One region of the Halalkalibacter flavus genome, then DNA from elsewhere that is predicted to be linked to it. Evidence: riboswitches for the same ligand, from Rfam matches in the RefSeq annotation. Region 1 holds a riboswitch; each other region holds the start of a gene.
The links. Region 1 has a riboswitch for glycine ahead of SAY88_RS10835 (alanine/glycine:cation symporter family protein). Riboswitches for the same ligand answer to the same signal wherever they lie in the genome.

Region 1 (3,285 bases):
TATTTACTAAAAGATAAGCCCTAGACAAAACCCTCAATAACTCCTATTGGAGAAATCGAGGGTTAAAAAGTTTATATGAATGAATATTTACTTCATATTTAATTGAACCACGGTATATTAAACAGTACGTAAAGTAATGAAGAGATCGTTTGATTAATCAACTCCTCTTACTCGATTAACTAATTTCTCTTTCCTCAGAACGAGCAACTTTAACATTACCGTAGAAATTAGTGAAGTAATCATTTGTCTCAGCTACGATAACTTTCCAAAGAAGGAGAAGGGCAATTAAGTTTGGAATCATCATTAAGGCATTAGCCATATCAGCAAATGCCCAGACTGTTGTAAGGTTAGCAACTGTCCCAATACCGCAAGCAGCAATATAAACAAGACGATAACCTGCAAGTCCTTTAGAGCCAGCTAAATACTCAAAGCATTTTTCCCCGTATATATACCAACCAACGATTGTTGAGAAGCCAAAAAAGATAACTGAAAATGAAACAATATATTCACCAACTACACCTAGAACAGAAGAAAACGCTGCGCTGGTCAAGGCTCCCCCTTCAAGTGTTGCATCATGAGTTACACCGGAAATTAAGCCGCCAGATGCATCCCAAAACCCTGTAATAAGCAGTGTTAAACCAGTCATTGTACATACAACAATCGTTACGATAAATGTACCGGTCATGGCAACGAGCGCTTGTTTAACAGGATGATCTGCACGTGCGTTCCCAGCGATTAAAGCAGCTGTACCAAGACCTGCTTCGTTTGAAAAAATTCCACGAGCAACCCCGTTACGAATAGCTTCAGTTACAACAACACCTAGGAAACCACCGGCCGCCGCCACAGGGTTAAAGGCATAATAAAAGATTAACTTAAAAGCCGGGATAATCATCTCGTAATTTAATGCAAGAATTATGATTGCTCCCCCTATGTAAAGGAACGCCATAATAGGAACAAAGAAACTAGCAACGGTACTAATACGCTGAATTCCACCGAAAATAATGAAGCTCACAAGGACAACTAAGATCAAGCCGGTTACCCAGTTTACAATACCAAAACTATTGCTTGTTACATCAGCAATGGTATTAGACTGTACACTATTTCCAATACCCAAAGCAGCAAAGGCACCAAATAAGGCAAAGGTAACCGCTAATAGTTTATATTTTTTGCCAAGCCCTCGTTCGATGTAATACATCGGACCACTGGAATATTCGCCACTATCATTTTTCACACGATATTTCACAGCAAGCAGGGCTTCACCATATTTTGTAGCCATACCTAGTAAACCAACAACCCACATCCAAAAGATTGCACCAGGGCCACCAAGTGTGATAGCTGTGGCAACACCAGCAATGTTTCCGTTCCCTATTGTCGCAGCAAGTGCCGTCATAAGAGCTTTAAAATGACTAACATCTCCTTCTGCAGTTGCATCATTACTATCCTCTTTCCCAAACCCGATCTTAAATGCATAGATGAGACGGCGAAATTGCAATCCTTTTAAAACAAAAGTTAAAAATAAGCCTGTCCCAAATAATAAGATGAGACTGGGGGGACCCCACAATACGTTATTGATTTTACTTAGTATTTCCAATATTTCCATACCAACACTCCTAATAGATTAGATTTTGATAGACTGTTAGTCGATTCGATGATGAAGCGCTTACATTTTGAGGGTGGCAAAACAGGATAGGTATGTCCGTTCCATGTGACCCCACAGTCATTTTAAGGATTTCTGTAGCCATTTACATCCAATCAGCTACATGGACCTCAGTAGTAATTGAAAAGAAAAGGCTTGTGAAATTTGATTAATTCTATATAAATCCCCCTTTTTTAGTTATTCCTATTTTTCCCCACAAAAAAAGACAGAGAAAAATAGGGGGTTTCCTATTTTTCTCTGTCCTTTTACCTGAGAGTTTAACTCCTTTGGTGGCTCATGGCTCTCTCCAGAGACGCGTCCTATTGTGGTCCTTTTACCTGAGAGATTGATGTCCACTTTTTGAGGACTTGCTCCTTCGGTGCTAAACGATTGTTTAGTCTCTCCCGCAATATTCATCCGCTTATATGCATTTTATAACATTTTATTCCATTATAAAGATAAAGTCAATTGAATATTCAGAAATTACTAAGGAGTAAATTAATTTCTTTAAGTCTATTTTAAGATATATATAATAACCCAATTTAGTGCTTTTTTTAGCTCGAAGTCTGAGTCTCCAAGAGTTAGAGGATGATATTGCAACCGGATTAGGAAAACATGTTCAGCTGTACCGGTTTCTTTTGCTTCTTTTTAGTGTGTTGTTGGCAGGTTTCGCTGTGTCTATCGCTGGGACAATCGGTTTTGTTGGTCTCATCGACCCTTATATTGCTAGGAAACTAGTAGGACGCCCTTTTGGTAGTTTGATTCTCGTTTCCTCTTTAATAGGTAGTGCTCTAGTATTTAGTGCTCACCTGGTCGTCCGGACGGTTTTTTATCCATTAGACATTCCGGCTGGGATTTTTACTACGGGGATCGAAGCGTCGTTCTTTATTTTTTTAAAGAATCGAAATCAATTTTAAAAAGGGAGAGCATGAGAAGAAGAGGAAATTCTTGAAAGAGCAAAGAAAAATTAATAAAAGATCAAGAACGAGCAAAAATCTTAGGAGATAAAGAGCTAGTGAAAAAATATATTGACCAACAACTTTCAAACTAAATGGAGGTTTGTTATGGAGGTTGTAATTCTAGATGATTGGGAAGGAAACGTTACTAACAGCCAAGCTATTCAACAATTAAATTTTCATAAACTATATTCGGAAAATTTAAAATATAAGAAATCGATAGGAAAAGAAAGAAATAGTTAGAAAAACATATAAATCTACAAATTATTTAACTATTTCGAATGTTCACTATATTTAGGTTATCATTTATAATAATACAAGATACACAGAAGGGAGGTAATAGATAGCTATATTTTAGGAGACGTAATTGAACCATGAAGAAAAAGAGAGTTACCAGTAAATCAGTTAAATGTAATGTGTACAGAATTGTACATGGGACAAGCTTAAAAGATTGAATGAATTTTCAATGAAATCAGTTAGGCGAATTAAGCGACTTTTCTAATTAGGATGAATAAGGTCGCTTCATATCCTCTTTCAAGGGAGTGAAATGGAAATGGAAACTAATTCTTGGTATTGCCATGACTGTTTTCGGTACTTTGAACAAGGTGAAAGTGTTGTCTGTATCTCTGAGATGAAATCTGTTTTTTGTAAAAAATGTGGAAATGACTTTCCTGCAGAATGGAGTAAAAAATC
Region 2 (3,285 bases), on a different contig from region 1:
CAACTGTGTTGCACGATATTCAGTGAAAATAATAACTTTATCATTGATTTTCTTGATGATCTCGAGTGCTTTCTCGGCTTTTGCATGGCCTTCTACCTCACCAATTTTGTTCAATAAGCGTTCTGCACCAGGAAGTTTTCGTCCTTCGGCATGGGCTCGTTCAACCATGTTTTTTAGTGTCATAAAAGCAGCCTCTCTGCTGCTGCACAATTCCCTTTTTAAAGTCAGCAAGCCAAAATGACTTGAATCACCATTTAATTTTTCAATCTCTTCATAAAAGGCGCGTTCTGATTCACTAAAATCAATCGGTACCGTTTCAACGATACGTTTCGTCCATTCAATGCCAGTTTCCTCACGGCGATTGCGCACCATGACTTTGTTGACTAACTCTCTTAGTTTTTCTTCATTTTTAGGTGATCTCTTATTCGAACGATATTCTTTTTCAAAAGAAGAGATATCTCCAAGATGCCCAGGTTTAAGCAATGAAACCAAATTAAAGATTTCCTCTAGCTTGTTTTGGACTGGTGTTGCGGTTAATAACAAACAGAATTTCTTCTTCAGCTTTTTAATGAACTCATAATTTTTCGTTTTTGGATTTTTAAGTTTATGAGCTTCATCAATAATGACTAAATCATATGGCTGTTCTAAGACGATATCATGATGTGGTTGCCTTTTGGCTGTATCAATGGAAGCTACGACAACATCACATTGCTCCCATACATATGATTTTCGTTGAGCAACAGCCGGAATATGAAACTTTGTATTTAATTCAATCGCCCATTGGGAAACAAGAGAAGCTGGAACGAGAATTAATACTTTTTTTACTAACCCACGGATCATATACTCTTTTAAGATGAGTCCAGCCTCGATTGTTTTTCCAAGCCCTACTTCATCAGCAAGTATTGCTTTGCCATTCATTTGCTCAATAACTGTATTTGCCACTTCAATTTGGTGTGGAAATGGCTTTAACTGAGGAAGGTGCTTAGGTGCTTGTAAACCATGAAACTCTGGTATGATTTGGTGTTGTTCTGCTTCATACGCTAGTTTAAAAAGTTCCCAATTAGACCAAGGTCCATCTTGACCTAATCTTTCCTTGAAGGTGTCGTTCCAATTCTGATCAAAATGTATATCAATCTTCATTTTCATCACCCTTTCAATCAAACTGCTATATCCGAATGAAATTATAAAAAAACTATAAAATAATCTGATTTAGTAAATAAACAGTTGCGAAAACCTATTCAACTTGGTAGGATATTAATATAAATCCGAATTACAAACTATTGCCTAAATTTTAAAAGGTTTTATACATGTAGTATGTACCACTCATAAGAATTTCATGAGTAAGAGTGAAAACAATTAAATGACTTGCGGATGAGAATAAGGGGAGAGCTTGCGAATTATGCAACGCCGAAGGAGCAAGTATTAGATAATGTGTTATCAATGCGAATCTCTCAGGCAAAAAAGACTCTTATTTGACGCAGCTCTGGAGAGTGCTTATGATAAGCCACCTACGAAGACACTATATTCTTTTAGAATATAGGAAACTTTCTGGTTACAGGACAGAGTTATACACAAAATAGTGTATAACTCTGTCCTTTTTGCATTTTATGAATTAACTTGAGGAGGTTTGATCATGGCTGATTTAAAGAGAACACCACTATTTCATCTTTATAAAGAAGGTGGAGCAAAAACGATTGATTTTGGGGGATGGGATCTTCCCGTTCAGTTTTTAAGCATTAAAGAAGAGCATGAAGCAGTCCGTACAAAGGCAGGGCTATTTGATGTTTCACATATGGGTGAAGTAGAAGTTAAAGGCCCACGGGCACTTGATTATTTACAAAAATTAATGACCAATGATGTATCTAAACTTGTAGATGGGCAGGCGCAATATACAGCCATGTGTTACGAAGATGGCGGGACAGTTGATGACTTGCTTATTTATAGAAAGGCAGAAGACGATTATTTACTCGTAATTAATGCCTCAAACATTGAAAAAGACGTTGAGTGGATGCAGCAACATATCATTGAGGGTGTAACAGCAATAAATGTTTCTAGTGACATTGCACAATTAGCGATTCAAGGACCTCTAGCAGAACAAATTTTGCAAAAAAGAACGTCTTTTGATTTATCTTCCATTCGGTTCTTCCGGTTTGCTGACCAAGTAAACGTAGATGGTGTCAATGCACTCGTTTCGAGAACTGGTTACACAGGCGAAGATGGATTTGAGCTTTACTGTGCTGCAGATCAAGCTGCTAAGCTATGGAAAAGCTTGCTTGAAGCAGGTAAAGAGGAAGGCCTTGTTCCTTGTGGATTAGGAGCACGTGATACATTACGCTTTGAAGCAAGGCTGCCTCTTTACGGGCAAGAATTAACAAAAGAAATTTCCCCACTTGAGGCTGGAATTGGTTTTGCCGTAAAAGTAAATAAAGAAGCAGACTTTATTGGGAAAGAAGCGTTGAAGAAACAGAAAGAAGAAGGGCTGAAAAGAAAGCTTGTCGGCCTTGAAATGATTGACAAAGGTATCCCTCGTACAGGGTATGAAGTGTTTGTTGGTGATAAATTAGTAGGCTTTGTCACGACAGGAACTCAGTCTCCTACATTAAAGAAAAATGTCGGCCTTGCCGTTCTAGATATAGATGTTACTGCACTTGGAACAAAAGTAGAAGTTCAAGTTCGTAAAAAGCGTCTTAAAGCACAAGTCGTATCAACGCCATTTTATAAGAAGTAAGAGGAGGAACATACATGAATCACCGTTATTTACCGATGACAGATGCAGATCAAAAAGAAATGCTTGAAACAATCGGTGTACAGTCAATTGAGGAATTGTTTTCTGATATTCCAAGTGAAATTCGCTTTAAAGGAGAAATGAATGTCAAAGAAGCTTTAAAAGAGCCAGAGCTCATCTCATATTTTCGAGAATTAGCAGCGAAAAATGTGTCACTTAAACAAACCCCTTCTTTCCTAGGGGCGGGCGTATATGAACATTACATCCCATCAATTGTTGATCACGTCATTTCTCGTTCTGAATTTTATACGGCTTACACACCATACCAACCAGAAATTTCACAAGGAGAGCTTCAAGCGATCTTTGAGTTTCAAACGATGATTTGTGAGCTTACAGGAATGGATTTAGCGAACTCGTCTATGTATGACGGCCAAACGGCTTTAGCAGAAGCTGCGATGCTAAGTGCCGGACAGACAAAAAAGAAGACGATTCTAGTTTCTAAAGCTGTTCATCCGGAAGCTCGTGCCGTCCTGCAGACTAATGCAACGGGGCAGCGTTTA
Region 3 (3,285 bases), on a different contig from region 1:
CAGTATTGGATAGTTTATCCCTTACTATAGAGAATGTGACATTTGGAGATGTCAATATTGATGAAAACAGTGAATTAGCAGAAAAATTTAATATTATGAGTGTTCCTACTACTTTAATTTTTAAAAATGGTTCAGTGGCTAAACAGAGTTTAGGGTTTTCTCCAGAGGAGAAATTAAAGGGCTTAATTTCTCAATATCTTTAAGGAGTATTAACAGATCCTGTTTACTTGGAAAGAAGAGGTGTTGTATATGAGCTATAGCATTTACGATGTCATTATTATTGGTGCAGGTCCTGGTGGTATGACAGCCGCTGTTTATACCTCAAGGGCCAATCTTAAAACGTTAATTTTAGATCGTGGAGTGCCAGGTGGACAACTTCAAAATACGGAAGAGATAGAGAATTTCCCTAGCTATTCACATATATCTGGACCAGATTTAGCGCAAAAGATGTTTGAGCACTCTTTACGCTTTGGTGCCAGGTATGAACAAGCAAATGTAGAAGACATTGTAAACGAGGGCAATATTAAAGTAGTATATGCAGGGAATAAAACTTATCAGACTAAATCTGTCATTATTGCTACAGGTACTAAATATAAAAAGTTGGGCGTTCCTGGAGAAGAAGAATTTTCAGGTCGAGGTGTATCATGGTGTGCCGTTTGCGATGGAGCCTTTTTTAGGGGAAAAGAACTAGTTGTTATAGGTGGGGGAGATTCTGCCGTAGAAGAATCGGTTTTTTTAACTAAGTTTGCTAAGAAAGTAACCGTCCTTCATCGCCGGGACCAATTCAGAGCTCAGCCTATTTTAGTGGAGCGGATGCTTAATAATGATAAAATTGATGTGATATATGATACTGTTGTCAATGAGATTATAGGAGAGGATAAAGTAACTCATGTCCTTATTGAAAATATAAAAACAGGTGAAAAGAAGAGTTTTCCGGTTGATGGTGTGTTTGAGTATATAGGGATGAACCCTGTTTCAGATTTCGTGAAAAATCTAAATATTACGGATGAAGAAGGGTGGATCATAACGGATAATCGAATGAAAACGAATATCCTTGGAATTTTTGCGATAGGAGATATTAGACAAAATGCAGTCCGGCAGGTAGTAGCTGCTACTGGGGATGGATGTATTGCAGCACTAGAAGTTCAACATTACCTAGAAAATCTATTAATACTAGAGGCTTTTTAAATTATATGTATTTGAGAGAGTTCCAGTTGAATCCTTATTTTATTAATAAGGTTACGCTCATAAAAGAACAATACTTTGGGATGTTGTTTCTAGAGTCTTTGATTATTTAAACTAAGATGCAATTCCAAGAAAATTAAAATATGAATTTAACTTCATTTTGGGAAGTTCATCCTTTTGTGAACTTTCCCTTTTTCATTATATGTATGGATTATATTCCAAGTAGAATAGATAAATATTACTTTTCCACACTTATCCGACGTCTTCTGTAGAGCAGTAGTATAAGTATATCTACGGTCTAGAAGTTACTTAATAGTGATATGAGTTTATTGTACTATCAAAAACCACGTAAGTTTACCTGACAAATTAATATGAATATCTTCAACTAGTCTTTATATTAAAACTATAAAGAAATATAGATTTAAAAACTATGAAAGTAAGGTTCACTGCAGGTAGGAAGATAATTTTTTTCTGATCAATCATGTGTAGTAAAAAACAATTAAAGTTTCAATCTGTATAATTTCATAATGGCGGATGATGGTTGTGGGAGAGTGCAATGCGACAAGCCACCGAAGGAGCAAGTTCCAAAAAGACCCTTGGAAACAAATCTCTCAGGTAGAATGAACCACAACGGGACGCACCTCTGGAGAGCGCGTATACAGTAGTACGCCACCAAAGGGGAAGACTCTTTGAATTAAGAATGGAGTTAAACTCTCAGGTAAAAGGACAGAGAAGGGTAGAGAACGTTATGCTACCCTTCTCTGTCCTTTTTTGTATGTAAAAAAGTAGTGAAGCATAATGTTTAAACAGTTTTCATAGAAAAGTAAGTCAGTAGCAAGAAAGAGATTTCTTCAAGTTATAGTTGGTACAGCCAAGAAACGATGGATGACCTTCGTGCTAACGATGTTGATATTATAACAATTGGTCAATATCTACAGCCAACGAAACGCCATTTAAAAGTACAAAAATATTAGAGCCCACAGGAGTTTAATGAATTAAAGGAAATTGCATTGTTAAAAGGGTTTAGTCACTGTGAAGCAGGCCCGCTCGTTCGCTCTTCCTACCATGCAGATGAACAGGTCCGTGCAGCAAAAGCGAATGTGTGATATTAAAAGGTAGGACACTGGTGAGAAGGAGAGAATCCGATGGTTATTACGTTAACAGAGGTGGCGTTGAAAAAGCTAAAAGAAATGGTGTTCAAGGACGAACAATCTCCTCGAATTGACGCTGATATAGCTGGGGGATGCGGGATGACTGTTAAGTTTACGCTAGTTTTTGATGAATCGCGACGAAACGATACGATTATTGAGTACGAGGGGATCCAGATTCGAATGGATCGTTTTACGAAACGTTATTTAGATGAAGAGGTCCAAATTGATTATACAGATGAACGTGGCTTTCTTATTGGAGAAACCTTAAGTTCAACTGCATGTGTACAGTGGGACGATTAAATTAAAAAGAAAATCTTTAATACAGTAATGAGTATAGGTAGAAACACTAATATCAGAGATATCTAAGCAGAAGAAAGACAAGTAATTCAGTATGTTCTATGTGGTAGACAATATAATATAAACGAAGATTACGAGGATGAGGAGATTGATAGGAACAGAGCTCGTATCGAATTTTAGGTGGGGTATGTTGGCTATTTTTTAGATATGGTTTTTTCTTCGTAAAGAAGTCGTACAGTCAAATTCGATCACATTATGGTGCTTGTTTTTATGCTTGTTATATTATTTAAGTTTCTCTATGAAATGCTACATAGTAGTTTTAGAGTGTTAGGATGATACATTTTATTTTTTGTTATACAAGCAATATATCTATCTTTGGAGGTTAAGAGCTATGAAACTTAATTTAGATACTAAAAATGCCAAAAGTGAGAAACTCCCATTTTCAAGGACCAATCCATTTCAAGCAAAGATTTTAAAAAATATTAATTTAAATAGAGCTGGCTCTAGCAAGGAAACAAGGCATATTGAGTTATCATTACAAGGGTCAGGCCTTTCTTATGTCCCAGGTGATGCACTTGGCGTTATCCCATCAAATGATCCAGAGCTTGTGGCTTCTCTTATTAAGGAAATGGAATGGGATGAAGAAGCGGTT

Region 2: another riboswitch for glycine. It lies ahead of gcvT (glycine cleavage system aminomethyltransferase GcvT); the one in region 1 lies ahead of SAY88_RS10835 (alanine/glycine:cation symporter family protein).
Region 3: another riboswitch for glycine. It lies ahead of SAY88_RS20285 (lipoyl synthase); the one in region 1 lies ahead of SAY88_RS10835 (alanine/glycine:cation symporter family protein).

What each region holds. Positions count from the first base shown of each region.
Region 1 covers NZ_JAWRVK010000013.1:95,721-99,005, forward strand. Annotated here, with positions in the region: gene SAY88_RS10835 (alanine/glycine:cation symporter family protein) at 176-1,600, opposite strand; glycine riboswitch at 1,892-1,950, opposite strand; glycine riboswitch at 1,953-2,053, opposite strand; gene SAY88_RS10840 (iron chelate uptake ABC transporter family permease subunit) at 2,182-2,553, shown strand; gene SAY88_RS10845 (hypothetical protein) at 2,701-2,835, shown strand.
Region 2 covers NZ_JAWRVK010000018.1:86,445-89,729, reverse strand. Annotated here, with positions in the region: gene SAY88_RS13500 (DEAD/DEAH box helicase) at 1-1,140, opposite strand, end outside; glycine riboswitch at 1,372-1,478, shown strand; gene gcvT (glycine cleavage system aminomethyltransferase GcvT) at 1,634-2,728, shown strand; gene gcvPA (aminomethyl-transferring glycine dehydrogenase subunit GcvPA) at 2,743-3,285, shown strand, end outside.
Region 3 covers NZ_JAWRVK010000042.1:8,728-12,012, forward strand. Annotated here, with positions in the region: gene trxA (thioredoxin) at 1-203, shown strand, start outside; gene trxB (thioredoxin-disulfide reductase) at 250-1,188, shown strand; glycine riboswitch at 1,819-1,925, shown strand; partial or broken gene SAY88_RS20285 (lipoyl synthase) at 2,061-2,291, shown strand; gene SAY88_RS20290 (iron-sulfur cluster biosynthesis family protein) at 2,331-2,636, shown strand; gene SAY88_RS20295 (sulfite reductase subunit alpha) at 3,025-3,285, shown strand, end outside.